2 regions of the Planococcus sp. TJ-201 genome follow, and region 1 is predicted to be linked to the other one. Evidence: riboswitches for the same ligand, from Rfam matches in the RefSeq annotation. Region 1 holds a riboswitch; the other holds the start of a gene.
What was found. A riboswitch is a leader RNA that binds a small molecule or an ion and turns the genes downstream of it on or off. The one in region 1 is predicted to bind S-adenosylmethionine.

Region 1 (11,620 bases):
TGGCCAGTACTAAGAGGTTCGGAATGCTTTTTGCATACAGGTCATTGATACTTGTCACCATCAACCACTCGGGAAAAGACGGATTGACGAAACTTTGGTAAACGGCGACCAGGTTGTTGGCCATGTGCAGCAAAATCGGAACCAGCAAATTGCCGGTTTTTAAATACAACAGCGACGCCAGAACGGCAAACAAGAAGGCACCGAAAAAGTTGATGTGGAAAACACCAAAAATCATGCTGGATAAGCCGACTCCTTTCCAAAAGCCGAATGCCGTGACCAGCCAATTGAGGATCAGCCCGCGGAAGACGAACTCTTCTGCAATCGGTGCAATCACTGCCAAAATGAAGCCAGTTGTGAGAAGGTACCAAAAAGCGTCGGGAATTGGCTGCGGCATAAGGGCTGACTCAACTGCCATCGGAGCAATAGACATAAGTCCACGCAATTGCAGCCAATAGATGCTGATGGAAAATGACATCACCAGCAAGGTAAGCCCGAGGACCGGGATCAGCCAGCGCGCTGTGCCCCGAAAAAAGAAAAATTGACCCAATTTCACGCCGCGCTTCTTGAAATGGTAGCGGACAAACGGCACCGGCAAGACGACATAGAAAACCAACAGCATGGCAACACCGATAAGGAGCACATTTTGAGTGACTTGCAGCAGGATGAAGATTGATACGATTGATGCCCCCAACATCCAGCCGAACATGCTCGGTTGCTTTCGTTCTTCAGACATCCCCAGCGCCGCCTTTCGTTTTAGGCTGATTGCGCTCCTGAAAGTGGAGCGAACTATTTTCTGAAATAAAACCATATGTTACTAAATGATGTTAAATCGTCGTATTAGTAATATTTTGATTTTATAATAGCATGACTTTGGATTTTTAAAAATATATACAGATTTTTTATGACTGAAGAAATCTGTTTTTATAGAAAAATAGTTTTGCAGCAAAGCCAATTAGGGAAAACATATTCAAAGAGAGTTAACTAGATATTTTTATTGGTTACTTGCGAATGAAACCAACTAACAGCTACTGAGAGGATGAGTTCACAATGGATGAAAGCACATTGAAAAAAACAAAAACTTTCACGACACTAAATCTGGTTTTCTACTTTTTAACACTTGGCGTCAATTACTTCGGATCTTCCGGATTTTTTGCTGGGAACAGTCAGAAAGACGTCTCAGACAAATACATGACGCTTATCTCGCCGGCACCTTTTACGTTTTCGATTTGGGGAGTTATCTACAGTTTACTGCTGATTACGTTGATTTATTTATTTGTGAAGAGGAAAGACAAACGTATCAGTAAGCTGGTGTTATTAATTTCTCCTTTGTTTATCGCGAGTTCCCTGTTCAATATGGGGTGGATTGTTGCTTTTTCTTATGAACAGTTAGGCGTATCAACGCTGTTGATTTTGGGCATGTTGTTTTCATTGCTTCTTATTGTGGAAAGAATTTATAAAAATCGCTTTGCTTTTCCGTCTACGTTTGCAGGTCTTAGTTTTACTTTCTACAGTTCCTGGGTGTTCATTGCAACGATTGTTAACATCTCTGCGTTTTTAGTGCAGCTGGAGTGGAACGGGTTCGGACTTTCCGATTCAATCTGGACCATGATCGTATTGGGGATTGCCATCGCCTTTGTCCTCTTTTACTTGGCCCGTTTCAAAAACGCTGCCTTTCCGATTCCCATCGCTTGGGCTTTCTTTGGAATCTATAGTGCTTATACCAGTGGACAGCTCGATCCAGCTATGTCCGCGATTATTCAAGGCATCTTGTTAACTGGCATTGCCATCTTTTTGATTGCTGTTGTGTGGAGATTTGTTAAAAATGGAAATGCTCTTTTCCCGAGACATACGGTTTAAGAGAACTCTCCAAATGAAAGTAGACAATGCCATAAGCTCGTTAAGAAATACTTGATTTTTCTAGTGGATGCAAAAAGCGCCGCTCTCTTTTTAATAAAGAGAAGCTGGCGCTTTTTTTGTTTCGGACCAATCAGTGAATATCCCGCTTTTTGAAACTGCCGCCTCTGACTTCGGCGACGTCGTAAACGGCGACAAAGGCGTTGCTGTCAATTTCGAAGATGATTTCTTTCATTTTGCTGTCTTCAAGCCGGTTGATGATGCAGGTGATTTCTTTGTATTGCTCGTTCGTGTAGGCGCCGTTGACGATATTGTACGTGGCGTTTCGTCCAAGGCGGTCGTAAATGGTTTGGACGAGAAGTTCCGGTTCCCGCGAAATAATTTTATACGTCTTCGAGCCACTGAATCCTTCTTCGACCAGATGAATCACTTTGGATGCGATAAAATAAGCAATTCCGGAAAGGAACGCGCCTTGCAAGCCGAAGACGAAGGAAACGATGATAAAGACGAATATGTTCAGGAACAAGATCATGTCACTTGTCCCGAATGGCAATTTGCGTGACAGCAGCACGGCTAGCATGTCGATGCCGTCAAGCGCACCGCCGTTTCGCAGCGCAACCCCCATGCCAAAACCGATGATGATTCCGCCAATAACGGTAATCAATAAAGTGTCGCCCTCAATAATAGGCGGGATATGGTGCATGAGAGTCGTCGCATAGGCGAGGGAAGCAATGCCAATAGTGGAGTAAATGGCGAAGCTTTTCCCGATTTGCTTATATCCTAAATAGACAAAGGGAATATTCAAGACTGCAATCAGCACGCCCAGTGGCATGCCGAATAATTGGGAGCCAACAATGCTGATGCCCGTGATGCCGCCATCTGATACGTTATTCGGAATCAAGACAGCTTCAAGGCCATATGCAGTAACAAACGCACCAATGATAATGGCCAGTGCCCGTAAAACTAATTTTCCTTTATTTGCTTTTCGTTTTGTAGATGGCATACTCATTCTCTTCCTCTTTTCTGTAGTTGCCCAGCTGATCTTTTTCACTCTAATTATTAAATATAATCCTTTTATTGCTATTTTAGTAGAGCAAATTTAGAAGAAGTCGTCTGCCAAAATGAATCTTCATCAAGTATCGCTTTTTAGGGTATAGGTAAGTATCCAACATTCGGTAGACTATACCTATTTAAATGAGGAGGCTAAACGATGAACATCGGAATCATCGGCACAGGAAATATCGCCACGTATTTATTGGAACAGGTGAATACCAACAACGTAGCCAAAGAAAGAAGAATAACGGCAGTTTTTGGCCGCAACCAGAAAGCGGGCCGCCGTTTGCAGGAACAGTTTGGGGTCGATTTCCATACAGATATTCACAAATTCTTAGAGACGCCGATCGATCTCGTCGTGGAGGCAGCGACTGTGGAAGCTGCTCATCTTTACGTGAAAGAGATCGTTGCCCATCAAAAAGACCTCGTCGTCAGCAGTATCGGCGTCTTTAAAGATGCCGCTCTTCTGACTGATGTTAAAGCTATGGCTGAGTCTAGCGGAACACAAGTTTTCCTGCCTTCCGGTGCAATTGGTGGACTGGACATCCTGCAATCGGCGAAAGCAGCTGGTGGCTTGGAGCGGGTTCAGCTTACGACACGGAAATCACCCGCATCGCTTGGGATTCAAGCAGAGCAAGAGAAAGTACTATTTGAAGGTTCTGCAGATGAAGCCGTTGAAAAATTCCCGAAAAACGTCAACGTCGCGATGACACTCGCACTTGCGGGAATCGGTATCGAGAAAACGACAGTGCGCATCATTGTCGACCCGGCTATGGAACGGAATACGCACACAATTGAAGCAGAAGGGGACTTCGGGAAACTGCAGCTGCAAGTGGAAAACAATCCGATGCCGAGCAACCCGAAGACGAGCCTTCTCGCTGCGTTGAGTATTTTAGCTGTATTACAGAATAAAGATGGGGCATTGAGAATCGGCAACTGAGTTGGACAGTGAGCTGAAGCAGAACACCTATTTTATACTTTTAAGAACGTAAATGAAGTAAATCAACCGAAAAAAGCCCAACGCAAAGACTGCGTTGGGCTTTCCAAGTCACTCCCCAAAAATTTCTTCAGAAACTTCCACGATATACCGCAGTTTGTCCCATTGTTGTTGTTCGGTAAGGATATTGCCGTGGTGGGTGGAAGCAAATCCGCATTGTGGGCTGATGCAGAGCTGTTCGATAGGGATGTATTGAGCTGCTTCTGCGACGCGAGCTTTGATGGTTTCTTTGTCTTCAAGTTCGCCGTTTTTCGAAGTGAAGACACCAAGCACCACGCGCGGACCGCCGGCTGGGATATGTTCCAGCGGGTGGAAGCTGCCGGAACGTTCGTCGTCGTACTCCAGGAAAAAGCCATCGACTTGTTCTTTGGCGAAAAGTGTTGGCGCAATGAGCGCGTAGCTGCCTTCAAATGCCCAATCGGATTGATAGTTGCCGCGGCATAGGTGGGTCGTGATCGCCAAATCTTCTGGCTGATCTTTCAAAACGGCGTTGGTAACGCGCAATGCCAGGTCGATCAAGTAATCCCGGTTGTATTGTCCGTCATTGAACGGAATGTCGGGTGATGACAATCCTGCAATATAGACATCGTCAATTTGAATATAGCGGGCACCTGCAGCGTAGAATGCTTGGAAGGCATCGCGGTAAACTTGGATGATGTCTGTTGCATAATCTTCAAGATCCGGATAAATGCGCTCATTGCGAATGCCTTGGTTGAAAAATTGGTTTGGGCTTGGAATGGTCAGCTTCGGAATAGCACGGCCCCCAACGATTTCTTTAAATTCAATGAAGTCTTGGATGAATGGGTGATTTTCATTGAAGGCGGCTTTGCCGGTATTGCGGACATCATAAGCTTCCGTTTCTACATTTTTGAATTGATAGCCTTTTTCGGGCGTGTATCCTTCAAATCCGTGAATCTCTGCCATGAAATCAGTGTGCCAGAAGGTGCGGCGAAATTCGCCGTCTGTCACAGCTTTCAGGCCGACTTCAATTTGCTTGTCGACGATGTGCTTGATTTCAGTTGTTTCGATGGCTCTTAATTGTTCTGCCGTAATGCGGCCATCTTTAAACTCTTTTCTTGCCTGATGGATGCTTTCCGGGCGGAGCAAGCTTCCTACGTGATCTGCTTTGAAGGGCGCTTTATTGACTCGTTTCGTTGGATCGGTGATTGGATTGGCCATGTTGCATTCCCACTTTCGGTTTTTAGTTTTTAGTTAACGTGCGATCTTCCCAAATAAAAAATGGGACTTTCTTCAAAAAGAAGAAAGCCCCATGTATGGAAATGCATTCTTCTTATCTTCTAGGCTCTAACACCTATTGGAAGTAGCACCTTATCCTGTAACAGAATGGTTGCTGAGACATCACAGGGCCAAATCCCTCCGTCTCTCTTGATAAGAAATAGATTATTAAGTTAATGGTTTGTCGATGTGTTACACAATAAAGCAATTTCCAGATAAATGCAAGAAAATGTACATCCTGTTTTTTCTATTGTAAAAAATTCAATCAATGATGATGGCCTTTCCTTGTTCACGCAACGCCTTTAACGATGCCCGCATGGTGCTAAGTTGTTCATCAGTATGCCGTTCCCAGGCACCGAGCTCTGCGATTACTTTGAGAGGCAATTGGGAACGGTAAGAGCGTGTTGGATTGCCTGGAAATCTTTTGTTGGTTAAATTCGGATCATTCTCAAAATCACCTACTGGTTCTACAAGGTAAATTCTCTCTTTGGCAGTAGAATCCGCTAGTTCGGCACCCCATTTGGCGGCTTCCAATGTTGCCGTGAAATAGATGTAATTGGATTTTTTGTTCTGGTAATTGGACGGATGCTGCGCCTGCAATAAATCCCCAATCTTCAATTCCGCTTTTGTCCCGTGAAAGAAAGGACCTGGATCTAAAACCTCTTTTGTTTCATTCATATTGATCTGCCTCCGTTGTTTCTATCGCTTTTCCTGATAAATTGCCCGAGTCCCCGAAGACAGTGCCAACAGCTCCAGCAATTGGTCCACCACTCTTTTTCGCGTATCAAAGTCGAAAGGTTCGCCGCATGGGCGTCCCATTTTAAAGGGGACGTGGAGGGTGCGGGGAGCACCGACTTTGTCGGTAATTTCCGGGAACAAAGTGACCATGGCGGTTGGGATATGTGAAGCTTCTAAAGCCCGGGCATACAGCCCAAGCACGTTATGGCAAGATCCTCAGCCAGGCACCAAGAGCGCGGCGTCAATCCCTTCGTTATGGAACAATTCGACCACTTTGGGAATGAAATCTTTCTCGGCTGTCATCGTGTCCAAGATGCCGCCGTTCAATCCAATGTGGATGTCCGAAACACCCCCAATTTTTTCATCGACTGCAGCGTCCTTTAACTGGTGGAGCGGGAAGACGATGGACGGATCGGCTTTGGCGAACTTTGTGTCGAAGTAAAGGTGCGTCACTGTCAACTCCTGCTCTGCGGCATCTGCCGGGACGATCCGAAATGAAGGATCTCCCGCTGGATTGTCCACATCAAACGGTTCGTCTGATTTTAGGTGGACACCGGCAGTTGAAACCAGTGCTACTTTGCATTGGTCCAATGGTTTTGGCAACACGGCTTCAGGCAAGCTGTTGTTTTCTGTCATATGGCTCATGGTGAATTTCTGGTAGGCAGTCGTGAAATTGCTGGAAAACGTCCGGGACAATTTCGATTTGAGTCGGGTTTTCATTTTCATGTCAGCCATTCCTCCAGTTCAAAGAGTCTATTGGATAATATTAGGTGGCAGCGCAGAAATTCCTGTACAAATGCTGTGCATTCTAGAGCACGGCAAAACAAAATTTTAGACCCGAATAGCTAATGCTAAATGCAAAACAACCGCGTCCTGGAATTCAGATGGGTCCAACCCAGTAATGTCCAGAATCTTTTTCAGGCGATAGCTTAGGGTGTGGCGATGAATCTTTAACCGGGCAGCAGTTTCTGCATGGCTTTGATTAGCGGCAAAGTATGCTGTCAGTGTTTCGCATAAAGGTTCACTCAAACCCGCTAAGATTCTGCCAGTGAATTTGGCGAGTTCATCTTGAGAATTCCGCTTTAGAAGCGCCATCAATTCCACGTCTTCAAAATAAATCAGCTGCTGGCCGGGGGTGCCAAAGTCCAAGGCATTGCGCGCGGCCAAATAAGATGTTCGGATATCAAAAATGCTGTCGACGGCTACGCCGACTCCGATTCTTCCAGGGGCACTTTTCTGCAGAAAATGAAGTAAATTGTACAGTTCTTCTTCCATTAGGGATGGCTCTTCATTCGCCACCAACAGGAAAATCTCATTCAGCTGCGAGTGTCCAGCGACGACAGTTTGGTTTTGAAAATGCCCTTCCAGCTGTTCGATGATCCGGTGGGAAGGAGAAGGCGGCTTTTTCAATTCAATCAGCAGTGTGACAAAAGACATTTTGTTTTCGAACCCCATTTGGAAAATCCGTTCACGAACAGCCGCAGACAAAGGTTTGCCGCTTGTCAGTTCTTCGAAAATCAACTCATTGCGCTTGCGGTTCCATTCGATGTGGGAGGTGATGAGCGACTGGTGGACCATCATTTCAGTGGTCAGTTGAACCAGTGTAGAAATTTCTTTTAATTCTTCCGGATTGCCGGTGATTCCGATGACGCCGACCAGTTTTCCTTGAAAATGGATCGGCATATTGATGCCAGGTTTTACACCGTGCCATTCCGCCAAATTGGCTTCTGTGATGGAGAGGGTTTCGCCGCTTTTGGCAACGTGCACTGCACCTTCATGAATTTTTTCAATCCGTTCCGCTTCACCTGACGCCAAAATCATGCCATTGGGATCCATGACGTTCAAATTGCGGTTCAGGCGGATCATGGTTTGTTCGACAATTTCTTCTGCTAGCTGTCTTGTAATCATAAATGCGCCCCTTGGTATATATATTCTAAATATTTCGATAAAAAATATGTACACTCAGTATAATGTATCTCCAACTTCTTTTCATTATAATTTTATGTAAGCGCTTTAATAAAGCGGCAAGGAGGTTTTGGCTATGAAAATCATGATAGCACCCGATTCTTTTAAAGGCAGCTTGTCTGCCATGGAAGCAGCGCAGGCAATGGCAGAGGCCATACAAGAACTAGACAGCGGAGCGGAAATCGTTTTGATGCCGGCAGCGGATGGCGGGGAAGGTACGATGACTGCCATGGTGGAAGCGACTGGCGGAAAATTGGTCGCTCACCAGGTTCAGGATCCAATCGGACGGACCGTTTCCGCCTGTTATGGAATTCTTGGGGACGGCAGAACCTGCGTAATTGAGATTGCGGAAGCATCCGGGTTGACCTTGCTGGAAAAACACGAACGAGATCCACTAGCAGCCTCTTCTTTTGGTACTGGAGAATTGATCCGCCATGCCTTGGATGCCGGTTTTCGGAGCTTTATCATTGGGCTTGGCGGCAGTGCTACCAATGACGGTGGTGCGGGGATGCTCGAAGCACTTGGCATGAAGTTTTTAGACCGAAGTGGAAAGATTTTGGCGCGTGGCGGCGGTGCACTTGCTGAGCTTGCAGTACTGGACGTTTCTCGTTTTGATTGCCGCATTTCCGAGAGCACCTTCCTGATTGCTTGTGATGTGGAAAATGTCTTAATCGGTGAACATGGGGCTTCGGCGGTATTCGGACCTCAAAAAGGGGCATCTTCTCCTATGGTACAACAGCTCGACGCCAATCTGCAGAACTTTGCGGACATTACCGAACGGCTGACAGGCATGTCGCTCCATGATAAAAAAGGGGCCGGTGCTGCGGGAGGTGCTGGCGGGGCGATGCAGGCATTTTTTGCTGGGGAAATGAAACGCGGCGTTGATGTTGTTTTGGAGGCTATTTCGTTTCATGCTCATATGGACACGGTCGATTTGGTTGTGACCGGTGAAGGCAAAACAGACAGCCAGACCTTATCTGGAAAAACACCTTTAGGCATTGCTGAAGCTGGAATGAAAGCAGGCAAACCGGTTCTTTTGATTTCCGGAATGATTGACAGTCAGAGTTCGGTGCTGGTGGAGCCCTACTTTACTGAAATCCATGCGGTCGTGGATGGGACGGTAACAGCGCAACAGTCGATCGCCGATCCGTACTACCGGCTGAAAATGAAAACGCAAACGGTTGTTGGAGTTTATTTGAAAAAACAAAAGGGGTGCTGACATGTTATTTTTCATTATTGCTTTAAGTGTTGTATTGGTTGTGTTGTTGACTGCGGTCTTTAAAGTTCATCCATTCTTATCGTTATTGATCGGGGCATTCTTCATGGGAATCGCATCCGGCATGCCGTTGGCAGATGTCGTGCTGAGTGTCAATGAAGGTTTTGGCGGGTTAATGACCAGTATCGGGATCGTTATTGTTGCAGGTACCATTATTGGCGTTATTTTAGAAAAATCCGGTGCTGCATACCGGATGGCAGAAGTAGTCTTGCGATTGATCGGTGAAAAACGGCCGCAGCTGGCCATGTCGATTATTGGATTTATCGTATCGATTCCTGTTTTTTGTGATTCTGGATTTATTATTTTATCAAGCTTGAAAAAAGCATTGGCAAAACGTGCAAAAGTTTCGATTGCTTCAATGTCTGTCGCGCTTGCGACAGGTTTGTACGCGACGCATACATTGGTACCGCCAACCCCAGGGCCAATCGCAGCTGCCGGCAATATCGGTGCTGAAAATTACTTGGGGACAATCATTTTAATCGGCTTGATCACTGCGATTCCTGCGGCGATTGTCGGCTATATTTGGGCAGTCAAAGTCGCCTCAAAAATTGCAGTGCCAGAAGATACAGTTCAAAGTGGCGATTTGAACTATGAAGAAGTCATCAAGTCGTTTGGTCAAATGCCTTCTACATTCAAAGCGTTTTTGCCGCTGGCACTTCCTGTGTTGTTGATCGCCGCGGGGTCAATCGCCAGTGTTCTTGGCGGTGACGACGCACTGACAAATACGATTAGATTTTTAGGTTCGCCGACTGTCGCACTACTGTTTGGTGTGTTTGCGGCTTTCTTATTGCTTCCAAAATGGAACGAAGAAACTTTGTCTGGTTGGATTGGTGAAGGGCTGGTAAGTGCGGCTCCGATCTTGTTGATTACGGGTGCCGGTGGTGCGTTCGGCCGCGTTATCACCAATTCAGGCGTGGCGGATGTGATTGCAGGCATGGACTTGTCTGCACTTGCCGGCGGTTCATTGTTCCTGTTGATTCCTTTCTTTATCGCAGCAGCATTGAAAACAGCTCAAGGATCTTCAACTGCCGCACTGGTTATCACTTCAACTTTAGTAGCGCCTTTATTGCCGACTCTTGGGGTTGAAGGTGCAGTGCCACTCGCGCTAGTTGTTATGGCAATTGGTGCAGGGGCAATGACTGTGAGCCATGTCAACGACAGTTTCTTCTGGGTTATTACACAATTCAGCGGAATGAAAGTAACAGATGCCTACAAAGCTCAGACTATGGCGACTTTATTGCAAGGGGTTACGACAATTGTCTTCACGATGATTTTGTGGACGATTCTTGTGTAACGATTAATACGCATGTGCAAGGAAAAGGGAAACCGCCTTTCTTAGGAAAGGTGGTTTTTGGTTTGGAAAAGTAAGGATGGGTTACTCTAATAAAGTCCTTCAGTATGGACATTCAAACAATTCTGCTTCTATAATAAAATATGTATAATAATTATACAAAAACTATATAATGAAAGTTTTTAAGACTCGTAGACAGGGAATTAAAAGGACTATGCAAATACTTTTGCTCGGCAAACAAATTTTAGGAATAAACATACTTGAGAGATGAAAGGCGGTACATATATGGGGAATGCGACTAAATCAGTAATCGTCATCGGGGGCGGCCTTGGCGGCTTGTCCGCAGCCATTTCGCTGGCGCAAAAAGGGTACGCGGTTTCTTTATACGAAAAAAATGACCACATCGGCGGAAAAGTAAATCGCCTGGAGCAGGACGGTTTCGGTTTTGACTTGGGTCCGTCGATTTTAACGATGCCGCATATTTTCGATAAATTGTTCCAAGGCAGCGGCAAGCGGATGGCGGACTATGTGCCAATCAAACGGCTGGAACGCGAATGGCGTTCATTTTTCCCGGATGGCACGGTGCTGGATTTGTACCATGACTTGCGCTTGATGGAACGGGCAAACCCAGCCCTTTCTAAGAAGGATATGAAAGAGTACTACGCGCTATTGAAATACGCACAGCGGATTTACAAGACGACCGAACACAGCTATTTGAAAGAAGGCTTTGAGTCGCCGAGAGAAGCCGTTGCACAAAATGGCATCTTAGCAACCTTGATCGGCTTCGACTTGACCTCTACGATGTACAGCGCGATTTCTAAACGCATCAGCAATCCGCATTTGCGTGACATGCTTTCTTATTATGTGAAATACGTGGGTTCTTCGCCTTACAGCGCGCCGGCGGTTCTCAACATGATGATTTATATGCAGCATGCACAAGGCTGCTGGTACGTAGAAGGCGGAACGCACAAACTGGCGGAAGGTTTGGAGCGTCTGGCGAGAGAAGAAGGCGTTCAACTCCATACGGGGATGGGTGTAGTTCAGGCGCATACGAATGAAAACAAAAAAATTGAAGGCGTTAGACTCGAAGACGGTTCGTTCAAAACGGCCGACTATTACGTGTCGAATATGGAAGTGATTCCATTCTATAAAAAAATGGTCGATGTGGACGAGAAGTTCGTCACCAAGCTGGTGAACAAGTATGAACCGT
Region 2 (11,620 bases), on a different contig from region 1:
CAGCGCGTGCCAAAGATGAACGGATCCCGTTGAAATACGGTGTCATCGGCCAGGAAACAAACGGCCCTGGTGGATTGTTCAAAGGACTGCGTACGATTCCAGTCATTTTGGAAATTTGCCGGGATATTGAAGAACTTTGTCCGGAAGCCTGGTTTATCAATTTTTCAAATCCCGCTGGAATGGTCACAGAAGCTGTTTTGCGCTACAGCAGGATTACGAAAACAATCGGCTTGTGCAATGTGCCGATCGGTATGCATATGGCTGTGGCTGAAATGCTCGGAGTTGAACAAAGCCGGATCCACATCGACTTTGCCGGATTGAACCATATGGTTTATGGGCTGGAAGTTTATTTAGATGGCACAGCCATGATGGGAAAAGTATTGGAAGAGCTGACAAGCGGGACAGCGATGACAATGAAAAACATTGTTGATGTCGGCTGGGATAAAGATTTTATTCAAGCGTTAAACCTGTTGCCATGTCCGTATCATCGCTATTACTACCAGACGCAGAAAATGCTTGCGCAGGAGCAGCAAGCTCTGCAGGAAAACGGGACGCGTGCGGAAGTAGTGCAGCAGTTGGAAAAAGAACTGTTCGCACTATACAGCAATGAGAACTTGGCAGACAAGCCAAAGCAATTGGAAGAGCGGGGAGGAGCGTTTTACAGTGATGCCGCTTGTAACTTGATTGACTCCATTTACAACAATAAACGGGATATCCAAGTGGTTAATGTACGGAATAACGGGGCGATTTCCAATCTCTCAGCTGATTCGGCTGTGGAGATCAGCTGCATTATCACCAATAACGGACCAGAGCCAATCCAAATAGGTGAATTACCTGTTGCAGTCAACGGATTGGTTCAACAAATCAAATCATTTGAGCGGCTGGCTGCTGAAGCTGCAGTGACGGGGAGCTACCATGCGGCTTTGCTGGCAATGGCGATCAACCCGCTTGTCCCATCCGACACTGTAGCAAAACAAATTCTGGATGAAATGCTGGAAGCACATAAAGAGTACTTGCCGCAATTTGAAAAACAATTTCTTTAAAAATTTCAAATTAATTAATTATTTAAATTTCAGTTATAATGAAAATAAAGTATTGGATTCTATTGTTCAAGTAAGCAGCTGTAAGGAGAAGTGGCGATATGTTGACCTCAAGAATGAAAACGATTTTTCGTGAATTGATGGCGGCGGAAACGCCGGTTACAGGCAAGTATTTGGCGGCAATCAACCAGGTTTCAGCACGGACCATACGGGAAGACGTCAAAGGTTTGAATTCGCTGTTGGGGGGACAAGGAGCTTCCATCTATTCGATTATGGGACAAGGCTACAAATTACGCATCATAGAAGAGCCGCTTTTTCGCAGTTATATAAAAAAGCTTGCCCTGAATGATACGGAAATGGAAACCCTTATTCCAAAGATGCCCGAAGAACGGATTGCTTATTTGATGAAACGATTTCTGTTAAGTGATGGGTATATCAAACTGGAAGAATTGGCAGATGAAATGTACATTAGCAAGTCGACTCTTCAAAATGATTTAATCCATGTGAAAAAGATGCTGTCGGATTATGACATTCGTTTGGAAGCGCGCCCAAACTACGGGTTGCGGGTTCACGCAAATGAGCTGAAGCGCCGTTTCTGTATAGCGGAATATGTATTTGTCCGTGAAGAACCGATCAATGAATTATTCAAACCTCATTTTGCTTCCTTGTCTCAAGAGGAACTGGATGTCATCTTTGCACTTGTCATGGAGCAAATTCAAGAAAATGAGGTGTTTGTATCTGACATTGCTATCAACAATTTAGTGATTCATTTGGCCATCGCCTATAAACGGCTAAAAGAAGGCTATAACGTTACGTTATTCCCAGCAGACGTTGATGAAATAATAAAGCAAAGAGAATATAAAGTAGCTGAAAAGATTGTAAGCAAGGTGCAGGAGAAGTTTGCTGTTGAGTTTCCGTTGGAGGAAGTAGCTTATATTGCTATGCATTTACTTGGCACCAAAATAGCTGCGCATCCGGCAGCAGGTGAAAAAGTGGTCAAACAAGTAATCCAAAAAGAGATTTCAGAGCTGGTGAGAAGGGCTTTGGAAAGCATCGAATTAAAGCTCAATTTAGGCATTCTGGATGATCAAGAATTGATTCTCGCCTTGAGCCTTCATTTAAAACCCGCTGTAAACCGCTACAAATATGGTATGAACATTCGAAATCCAATGTTGCAGGACATTAAGTCAAATTATCCCGTGGCATTCGAAGCCGGTATTATCGCGGGATTGGCCATAAACAAGGCAATTGGATCAGTCATTGATGAAAACGAAATCGGCTATTTAGCCCTCCACATTGCGGCTGCTATTGAGCGTAGAAAATCTGAAATTGTCCCGAAAAAATGCTTGATTGTCTGTGCTTCAGGATTGGGAACAGCCCAATTGATTTACTATAAACTAAAGTCTCAGTTTGGCGATAGCCTAGATGTAGCCGGCACAACCGAATATTACAAGCTCGGACAGTATAAGTTGGATGGCATTGATTTTATTATCAGTTCGATTCCGATACAGGAAGAATTGGACATCCCCGTAATTGTCGTCAATGCGATTTTGGGAGAGGCGGACATTCGAAAAATTGAAAAGTTCATTTTAAAGGATCGGCAAAACATTACTTCATATTTTCAAAAAGACTTAATGTTTCTCGGAAAAGAGCTGCGCTCAAAAGAAGAAATTCTTGAATTCTTAACCGAAAGACTGTTCGAACGTGGATTGGTAGACGAAGGCTGCCTGAAGGCGATATACGAGCGCGAAAGAGCCGCACCGACTTCCTTTGGCAATTTAGTGGCCATACCACATCCCATCACACCGCATTCCAAAACGACTTTTTTAACGGTTTGTACGCTGAAAAAACCTGTTATATGGAAAGATAAGCCAGTTCAATTTGTCTGTCTGCTGAATGTTATGGAAGACAGCCGGGAAGATTTGCAGTTTATGTACGATGTACTTGGCAGAATCATTCATAACAGCGCACTGGTTGAAAGGCTGATCAAAGCCAGAACCTACGAAGAGTTTATGAAAGTGATCGCCTTTTGAATTCAATAGATATTCGACGAAAAAAGGAGATGAAGCATTATGGTGGAAAAACAATTTACACTTACAGACGAGGCAGGAATTCATGCACGTCCAGCTGCCATTCTGGTAAGTCTGGCAAATAAATTCGATTCACAAGTAAATTTGCTTCATAAGGAAAGGACGGTGGATTTAAAGTCTATTTTAGGGGTGATGTCCTTGGGGATTGCTTACGGTTCCGAGTTTAAAGTGAGTATTGTGGGAGTAGACGAAGAAGACGCCATCAAAGAAATTGAAAGTGTGATGGAAAAAGAAGGATTGGCTAAATAGCTCGTTTCCACAAAGAACCCGAGGGATCATTTCTGATTCCTCGGGTTCTTTGTGGGTAAACAACTTTCATGGGGAATAATCTTTGGAATCAGTCGAAATCTTTTTTCTCCCATTCGTCATCCGGAATTTCCAAATCTTCACCGGAAAAACGTTCTTCCTGGAACGGATCGCCGTTCATGTGAAAGCCGTTCTGTTCCCAAAAGCCCGGCTGATTTTCATCGATAAACTCGATACCGCGGACCCATTTGACGCTTTTCCAAAAATACAATTGGGGCACTACAAAACGCAGCGGGTAGCCGTGCTTGGCCGTCAAGGGCTCGCCGTCAAGAGAATGGGCGAGCAGCACGTCCTCACGGTCAAGGTCTGACAGAGCAACATTGGTCGTGTAGTCATAATCGCCGTGAAGCATGACGTAGCCGCTTTTTGGCGTAACGCCCAATTCTTTCATCAAGTCGATAAAGCGGACGCCGGTGAACGTATTGTCGAAGCGGGACCAGCGTGTCACGCAGTGGATGTCGCGGGTCACAGTCGTTTGCGGCAATTTCAACAAGTCAGCGTAATGCAAGGTGACTTCCTTGTCGACCTGCCCAAAGATTTTCAATGTCCATGTAGCCATGTCGTATTCTGGCACTTCGCCTTCGTGCAGAACAGGAAAGCGCTCGGTCAAGACTTGTCCAGGCGGCAGGCGTTCAGCCAGCGCAGGATTCACTACAGGGACCCGTGTTCGTTTAATCCGTTCGGCTTTGCTCAATTTCATGCAATCACTCCCTAAAATTAATAAAACTCCTCCGCTGAAAAGTGGAAGAGTGGCTGTCTGTTGGTGAATTTCTCTTCCTCATCTTTCAGAACTTCTAGGTTCTGCTGAATTTGGCACCATTCCAGTTCGTGAACTGGCGGTTGCCGGGCGTCGTCGGGCCATTTCCCTCTGCCTCTCTTGATAAGGATGGTGCAGTATTTAATTTTTTGCTTGCCTCATTTTACCTAATCTCTCCGCTTCTTACAAGATTATTCGGAAAATTATTCAGCTTCTCTCTCGCTGGCGTTATACTAGAAAGACGTAGAGAATTTTGGTCATCGGAAATAAACGTTACTTGAAATAAATGAGGAGTCCTCCAAATGAAAAAAATGATCGGTCTTATAAGTTTGACGCTCTTCATGAGCGGTTGCAGCAACACTTCGGCAAGCGATGGGGAGCTGTTGGTTTCAACAGCTTCCAGCTTGACGGAAGTAATGGGGAAGATGGAAGAGGAATTTCAAAAGGCAGAGCCCGATATTGAACTGAACTTTAATTATGGATCATCCAGCAAACTGCGGAGCCAGATCGAGCAAGGGGCGCCAGCGGATCTGTTTTTGTCTGCCAGTGAAAACGATATGAATTTGCTCCAATCGCAGCAGCTTGTCGAATCAGACAGCATTGTATCTTTCGCTGAAAATCGGCTGGTCCTGGCTTCGCTCGAAAAGTTTCCGGAAACAGCCGATTTTGTGGAAACATTAATGAGTGCAGAAGAAACCATTGCAGTTGGAGAACCTGATAGTGTACCACTAGGAAATTATACGAAGCAGGCGCTGGCCAACCAAAATTTATGGCAGCCGCTTGAAGGCCGCCTTGTCTATGCCAAAGATGCAAGGCAAGTGGTGACTTATATCGAGAGCGGAAACGCTGAACTCGGCGTCATCTATTCCTCCGATGCGGTTATTTCCCAGGAAATAACCGGGATGCTCGAAGTGCCTGGACAGACCGATCCTGTTGTTTATCCAGGTGCTGTCGTAGCGGCTTCCCAAAAACAGCCCGCCGCAGAAGCCTTTTTGGATTTTGTCACTGGTCCAAAAGGCCAGGCAGTTCTTAAAGAGTACGGATTTTTGGCGCCAAACGGAGGAATACCATGATGCCCTATGATCTGTCTCCGCTATGGTTATCGTTGAGAGTTGCCGTTATTTCCACATTTTTTGTGTTTTTGGTCAGCCTGGCTCTGGCACGATTGATGAACAGGCGCGACTTTTTCGGCAAAAGCTTTGTGGAAGCCCTAATACTGCTGCCATTGGTTTTGCCCCCGACGGTCATTGGCTTTGGTTTGATTGTTTTGTTCGGCGCTAATGGTCCGCTCGGCATCTTACTGGAACAATGGTTTGGGTTCCGTGTTGTTTTTACCTGGATCGGTGCGGCCATAGCTTCATTTGTTGTTTCGTTGCCGCTGATGTACCAAAGTGTCCTTGCAGCTTATGAAAAAGTAGATCCTCGCTGGGAGAATGTGGCACGGACAATGGGCGTCTCTGAATGGCGCATCTTTCGGACTATCACGTTTCCGCTGGCCTGGTCGGGCATTCTGGCAGGTCTGATTCTTGCTTTTGCACGCGGCATCGGCGAGTTTGGGGCAACCTTGATGATTGCCGGCTATATTCCAGGGGTGACAGAAACGGTGCCATTAGCGATTTACTTTGCCTATGAAGCAGGAGATATGGAAAAAGCCTTGTTTTGGGTAGTGATTATTTCCTCTCTTGGAGTCGCTGCGATCACTTGGGTCAATTATTGGCGCAAAAAAACGGCCATACGAATCGGGAGGGAATGAGCCCATGCTTTTAGTTGATTTTCAAAAACAATTGGACCATTTCAGTTTAAAAATGCAATTCGAGCTGGACCGGGAAATCTTGGCGTTGGTTGGTTCTTCCGGTTCGGGGAAAACCACGCTATTGAATTGCCTGGCTGGTATTGTCCACCCGGATGCTGGTACGATTTCTTTGAATGGCAGAAATTTTTTCAGTGGAGAACAAAAACCATTAAAGATCCAGAAAAGAAAAGTTGGTTATTTGTTTCAAGATTATGCCTTGTTTCCGCATTTGAGCGTCGAACAAAACATTCTGTACGCACTGTCGCGGGGGGCAGATGTATCGCATATTACCAAACTGACAAAAATTCTAGGCATCACCGGTCTGCTTGGCAAATACCCGCACCAGATTTCTGGGGGTGAAAAGCAGCGTGTCGCGTTGACGCGTGCAATGGCCGTACAGCCGGATATTCTGTTGCTTGATGAACCTTTTTCTGCTTTGGATGACGCCAATCGTGACCGCTGCCAGGATGAACTGCTGCGGATTCACCAGCAATGGCAAATCCCAATTATCTTCGTGACTCATCGGATTGCGGATGCTGAAAAGCTGGCAGACCGGGTGATGCGGATTGAAAAAGGCCGGATGACCGAAGAAACGGGCCATTAAAGCAGACTGCCAGTAAACTTATTATAATGAAGAAATGGCTTGAGCGATCAAGCGATAGGAAGTGGGAATCAACGTGGATGAACGCTATTCAAGACAAGTCCTATTCAAGCCGCTTGGCCAAACCGGCCAGGAAAAGCTGGCTTTATCAACTGTCACAATAATCGGCTGTGGAGCATTAGGATCGGCTATTGCCGAAACACTGACGCGTGCCGGTGTCGGAACCATACACTTGGTCGACCGCGATTATGTAGAGCTGTCGAATTTGCAGCGCCAACAGCTTTTCACCGAAAAGGATGCCGAGCAGATGCTGCCGAAAGTGACTGCGGCAGAGCAAAGGCTCAAAGCCATCCGCAGTGATCTGCGTTTGTTCACTTATTTGGAGCATTTGGATGCAGCGGGAATAGAAAAACTGGCAGCTATCAGCGACTTGATCCTTGATGCCACTGACAATTTTGAAACCCGCCTGTTGATCAATGACGCATCCGTTAAATACGGTGTGCCTTGGATTTATGGCGCCTGTGTTGGCAGTTCGGGAGTGGTGTTTCCGTTCATACCGAGGGAAAGCTCTTGTTTCCGCTGTTTGCTGCCAGTACTGCCGGCCATTAATGAGACTTGTGATACAGTCGGCATCATCTCGCCGGCGGTTCAAGTGACAGCTGCGCTTCAATGTACAGAAGCCTTAAAATGGTTGAGCGGCAACCGTGAAGCGATGCGGAAAAAGATCCATCACTTCAACTTATGGGACAATAGCCAGCTGGATATCGGTGTTTCACGCATCAAAGATCCGGATTGTAAAACATGCGGACCGGCTGCCGTTTTTCCATCGCTTAACGACACGGGCATAAGCACTTATGCGGTTTTGTGCGGCCGCGATGCCGTGCAAATCTTGCCTGATCCAAACCGGCCCATTACATTAGACGATGCCGAAAAAGTCGGCAACCGGCTGGAAGCTGGAGTGAAACGGACACCTTATTTTGTCGAATTGAAAGTGTTTGATCACCGCATGGTGCTGTTTGGAAATGGCCGGTTGCTGATTCACGGTGTCCACAATGTAGCAGAAGGCCGAAAAATGTACCATCAAGTGTTTGGGTAAACAGAAGGGGGAGTTTGCATGTCGGAGTCGTTTCAAACAAATCATCGGGTGCGCATGGCGGTATTGACCATCAGCGACACACGGACACGGGAAACAGATACCGGAGGGCAGCTTGTCCAGCAGCTAGCTTTAGACAAAGGACTGGAACTTGCGGATTATGCTATTGTGGCAGATGACGTAGCAGCCATTCGCGTTACCCTGTCTGACTGGCTGGAGAAGGATAGAGTGGATGTGATTGTCACCACTGGCGGAACCGGAATTGCTAAACGCGATGTTACCTTAGAAGCGATCGAACCGTTTTTTGAAAAGAAAATAGATGGATTCGGAGAACTCTTCCGTTACGTTAGTTTCGCGGAAGACATTGGCACAAAAGCACTCTTGAGCCGAGCGGCTGCTGGAGCAGCTAATGATAAAGCCATCTTTGTCCTGCCAGGTTCTCGTGGAGCGGTGAAATTGGCGATGGAACGGCTCATTTTGCCAGAAATTGAGCATGTCTACTCTGAGTTGACCAAACATCGTGAGCCTCTTTCGTAGTTGGCTGACAAGAAAATATGGCACGTGAAAACCTTAAGTGGCCGTCAGTTCCCGACGGCCACTTAGGGTTTTCATTGGATTCAGAGCATATAAATGCTGTCAGCTGCGCTCGTAGTCGCCTGACTTCCCACCAGTTTTCTGAAGCAGCATGGTTGGCCCAATGACCATTTCCTTGCCAGCGGCTTTGCACATATCGTAAATGGTCAAAGCAGCGGCGGAAGCAGCCGTGAGAGCCTCCATCTCGACACCTGTAGGTCCTTTTGTTTTCACCTCGGCTGTCAGCAGAACTTCAAAATGATTGGCGTCTTCATCGACGCTCCACTGGAATTCGATATCGACTCCACTAAGAGCCAAAGGGTGGCACATGGGGATGATTTGTGCAGTATTTTTGGCGGCCATAATCCCAGCAACTTGGGCAACAGCAAAAACATCGCCTTTTTTATTGGTGCCTTCCTTGATCTGCAGGTAAATGGCTTTATTCAACAGGACAGAAGTGGTGGCGCGCGCCGTGCGGACGCTGTCTTTTTTATCAGAGACATCGACCATTTTGGCACGTCCCTGGGAATTAAAATGAGTCAGTTCAGACAAGGAGATCATCCTTTCGATATGAAGTTCCTTTAGTATAACATGACTTGCAGAGGTCGATTGATTCAAGAAAAGTGAATAACTGCTCGACAGTTGGCATCAAGAAGCAATCCAGTAGTTTCGGCTCTTTCGTTGAAAAGCAAAGCTTGAAAGGACTCCTCTTCATTAATTCCAATATTTACTATCATTTACATTATTACTCCAGTATGTTTGAATAGAGAGAACACAACAACTGAAAGTGGGAATCAACATGCATAAAACAGAAGGCTATGAAAACTTAAATCCATTTACTGCAATTTGGACCCGGCCGCGTACTGCAGTGCGGCATGTAATTGAAGAGAAGTCTTCCGGCTTTATTTTCCTGCTGCTTGTGCTGGCTGGTTTTGCCGCGGGTCTACTGAGCACGATGAGCTCCGAACAGGTGTTTCCGGTCTTGGGAATTTTGCTGGGAGCACTTTTGTTGGGTCCGATTGGTGTTGCAGTAAGTACCGCCATTGGTGCTGCCATTTACTTGGTAGTCGGCAAGCTGTTTAAAGGCCAAGCTACTTACACAGAAATGTTCCGAGCGATTTTGACAAGTCAGATTCCGCAGATTTGGATTAGTCCAATCATTCTTTTGTGGATGCTGATTTTGCCGGAAACTTATTTCTTGCAGGAAAATGAAGTGCCGTTTACTTCACCGGATTTGCTGTCACTGTTGTTTATTATCATCTTAGCTGTTATGTCCATCTGGACGTTCTTTATCCAGTGCAAAGCAGTGGGGGAAGCACACAAGCTTTCGGCCTGGAAAGGTTTTTTCATCATCATTATCCCTACAGTGCTATTCATTATTGCAATTTCGGCTATAGTTGCTGTTATTGTAATGGCACTTCTATAGCAAATCAAAACAAGGCAGCCGCTTCGGCTGCCTTGTTTTATTTATCAGTTTTATGGACAGTCCCGTTTTCTTCAACATCTGCTACTTCCCGACGGACGGTTTCATTGATGATTTGAACATCTTTGACTTTGCGTTTGCCAATGACAATCTCTTCGCGTACCACTTTCTTTTTGCCGATATCCAAACGCTCTTCGGAAAGCGGAATGTAAATGGCGTCGCCTTTTTCATAAGCTTGTTTTGGTGTCAGTACCTGTTCTTCTTTTTTGGCATCTGTTTCCTCAGAAAGGGGGCGCCGGTCGATGACGATTTCCTCACGCTCAATGGGCACCTCGATTTTCCTGTCCTCTTCCACCACATTTTTCTGGACATGAATTTCACCTGTCTGAACCTGTTCTTTGCCAATGCTTAAACGTTCTTCGTGAAGTGCCAATCGCTGCTCTTCGGGATCGCTACTTGCAGTGCTGCTCTGGTCAGCAGCCGCAGCTGTTTCCGCCTGAAGCGCAGCCGCTGGTTTCCTGTTTGTGTGAAGCAGGAGTTTGCCATTTTCAACTTGCTGAAAATAATAGTCCGTTTCTTCGGCACTTAAACCCATTCGGTTAAAGGCATCTTTTGTAATATCTTCGCCGGCTAAAAAGGCCATGACTTTGCCCTTGAAGTTATCCCGATCCTGCGTATCTACATAAACACTCGTGTATTCAATCAGCAAGTCGATTTGTTCATCATGCTTTGCTACAAGATACATTTCCTCTTCTTCATAACCTGCTGCTTTCAATTCACCAACTTGAATCAATACTTGTGCTTGTGCATCAAAAATACCGACGAGCTTATTTCCTTTTTTCTCCACGCTCAATTCCTCCAGTTTCAGTTGCACCAATTTACTTTGTTAAAGCACATTTACCCACAGTTCCGTGCAGGGTAAACCTATGCAAAACAAGGCACATTCGAAAGTTCATTCGAATGTGCCTTGTGTGCTGATCACTATGAGTTGCGGTTCTCTTTTTTTGATGGAATTTGTTCGTCGATATCGGCTTCTTCACGGCGAACGGTTTCATTGACCACTTCCGTGTCCTGAATTTTACGTTTGCTGACAATAATTTCTTCACTGACGACGTTTTTCTTGCTGACCTCAATGCGTTCTTCGGTAAGCGGAATATGGATGGCTTCTCCGTCATCATAAACTCCAGTTTTTGTTGAACCAGTTATTCCAGAAGGGATTTCGTCGTTTACTGGGCGGCGCTCGATATAAATTTCCTCACGCTCGACGGGTACTTCAATGGTCTGTTGTTCTTCCACCACATGTTTGCCGACGTTGACTTCACCGGTTTGGACACGTTGTTTATCGATGCTTAAGCGCTCTTCGTGGAGATGCAGATGTTCTTCTTGCTCGTGGCTGTTGCCATCAATTGTATTTTGGGCTTCTGTTTGGCTTGCTGTATATGGCTTGTATGAATTGCCATAATTGCTATTGACGTAAAGCACAAGCTTGCCGTTTTCCACATGCCGATAATACTCATCTGCTTCCGTGGTTCCTAGGCCCATCTGCGTGAAGGCATCACGTGTTGAATCTTCTCCTGAAATAAAGGATTTGAATTTGCCCATGATGTCTTCGTCATCCTGCGTGTTCAGTTGAACATCGGTTTGTCCTTGCACCATCGAAAGTTGGTCGTCGTGCTTGGCAATTACATACATATCCTCTTCTTTATAGCCTTGTCCTTTCAGTTCATTAATTTTGTGCAAAACTTCTGCCTGTACATCATATGCTTGAATCAATGCTGTCTCTTTGTTTGCCATCGTTGGTTCCTCCTAATTAGTATAAAAATTCTGTTAAGTAAGTAATGATAATCTACCCTGTTGCTTTTCCGAGTAAACAATCTTGTGGCAATGGTTGTGATTAAAGAAAGGCTTGCTTTCCTGAATAAACTTTTATACAATATAAAACGTA

Region 2: it holds a riboswitch for S-adenosylmethionine, as region 1 does, so the genes downstream of both, AC4EG4_RS10005 (sulfite oxidase-like oxidoreductase) here and AC4EG4_RS11615 (5-methyltetrahydropteroyltriglutamate--homocysteine S-methyltransferase) in region 1, are expected to answer to the same signal.

The regions. Positions count from the first base shown of each region.
Region 1 is NZ_JBZDOG010000004.1:200,033-211,652, forward strand. It holds gene AC4EG4_RS11595 (CPBP family intramembrane glutamic endopeptidase) at 1-733, opposite strand, end outside; gene AC4EG4_RS11600 (TspO-related membrane protein) at 1,048-1,857, shown strand; gene AC4EG4_RS11605 (YitT family protein) at 1,988-2,863, opposite strand; gene nadX (aspartate dehydrogenase) at 3,065-3,847, shown strand; gene AC4EG4_RS11615 (5-methyltetrahydropteroyltriglutamate--homocysteine S-methyltransferase) at 3,956-5,083, opposite strand; SAM riboswitch class I at 5,193-5,300, opposite strand; gene arr (NAD(+)--rifampin ADP-ribosyltransferase) at 5,402-5,818, opposite strand; gene AC4EG4_RS11625 (hypothetical protein) at 5,840-6,079, opposite strand; gene AC4EG4_RS11630 (glycine/sarcosine/betaine reductase selenoprotein B family protein) at 6,095-6,604, opposite strand; gene AC4EG4_RS11635 (CdaR family transcriptional regulator) at 6,710-7,786, opposite strand; gene AC4EG4_RS11640 (glycerate kinase) at 7,920-9,062, shown strand; gene AC4EG4_RS11645 (GntP family permease) at 9,064-10,413, shown strand; gene AC4EG4_RS11650 (phytoene desaturase family protein) at 10,696-11,620, shown strand, end outside.
Region 2 is NZ_JBZDOG010000003.1:334,134-345,753, forward strand. It holds gene AC4EG4_RS09990 (6-phospho-beta-glucosidase) at 1-1,043, shown strand, start outside; gene AC4EG4_RS09995 (BglG family transcription antiterminator) at 1,142-3,073, shown strand; gene AC4EG4_RS10000 (phosphocarrier protein HPr) at 3,113-3,379, shown strand; gene AC4EG4_RS10005 (sulfite oxidase-like oxidoreductase) at 3,468-4,130, opposite strand; SAM riboswitch class I at 4,212-4,323, opposite strand; gene modA (molybdate ABC transporter substrate-binding protein) at 4,496-5,266, shown strand; gene modB (molybdate ABC transporter permease subunit) at 5,263-5,946, shown strand; gene AC4EG4_RS10020 (ATP-binding cassette domain-containing protein) at 5,951-6,589, shown strand; gene AC4EG4_RS10025 (ThiF family adenylyltransferase) at 6,663-7,682, shown strand; gene AC4EG4_RS10030 (MogA/MoaB family molybdenum cofactor biosynthesis protein) at 7,701-8,216, shown strand; gene moaC (cyclic pyranopterin monophosphate synthase MoaC) at 8,316-8,804, opposite strand; gene AC4EG4_RS10040 (Yip1 family protein) at 9,052-9,678, shown strand; gene AC4EG4_RS10045 (DUF2382 domain-containing protein) at 9,716-10,522, opposite strand; gene AC4EG4_RS10050 (YsnF/AvaK domain-containing protein) at 10,657-11,469, opposite strand.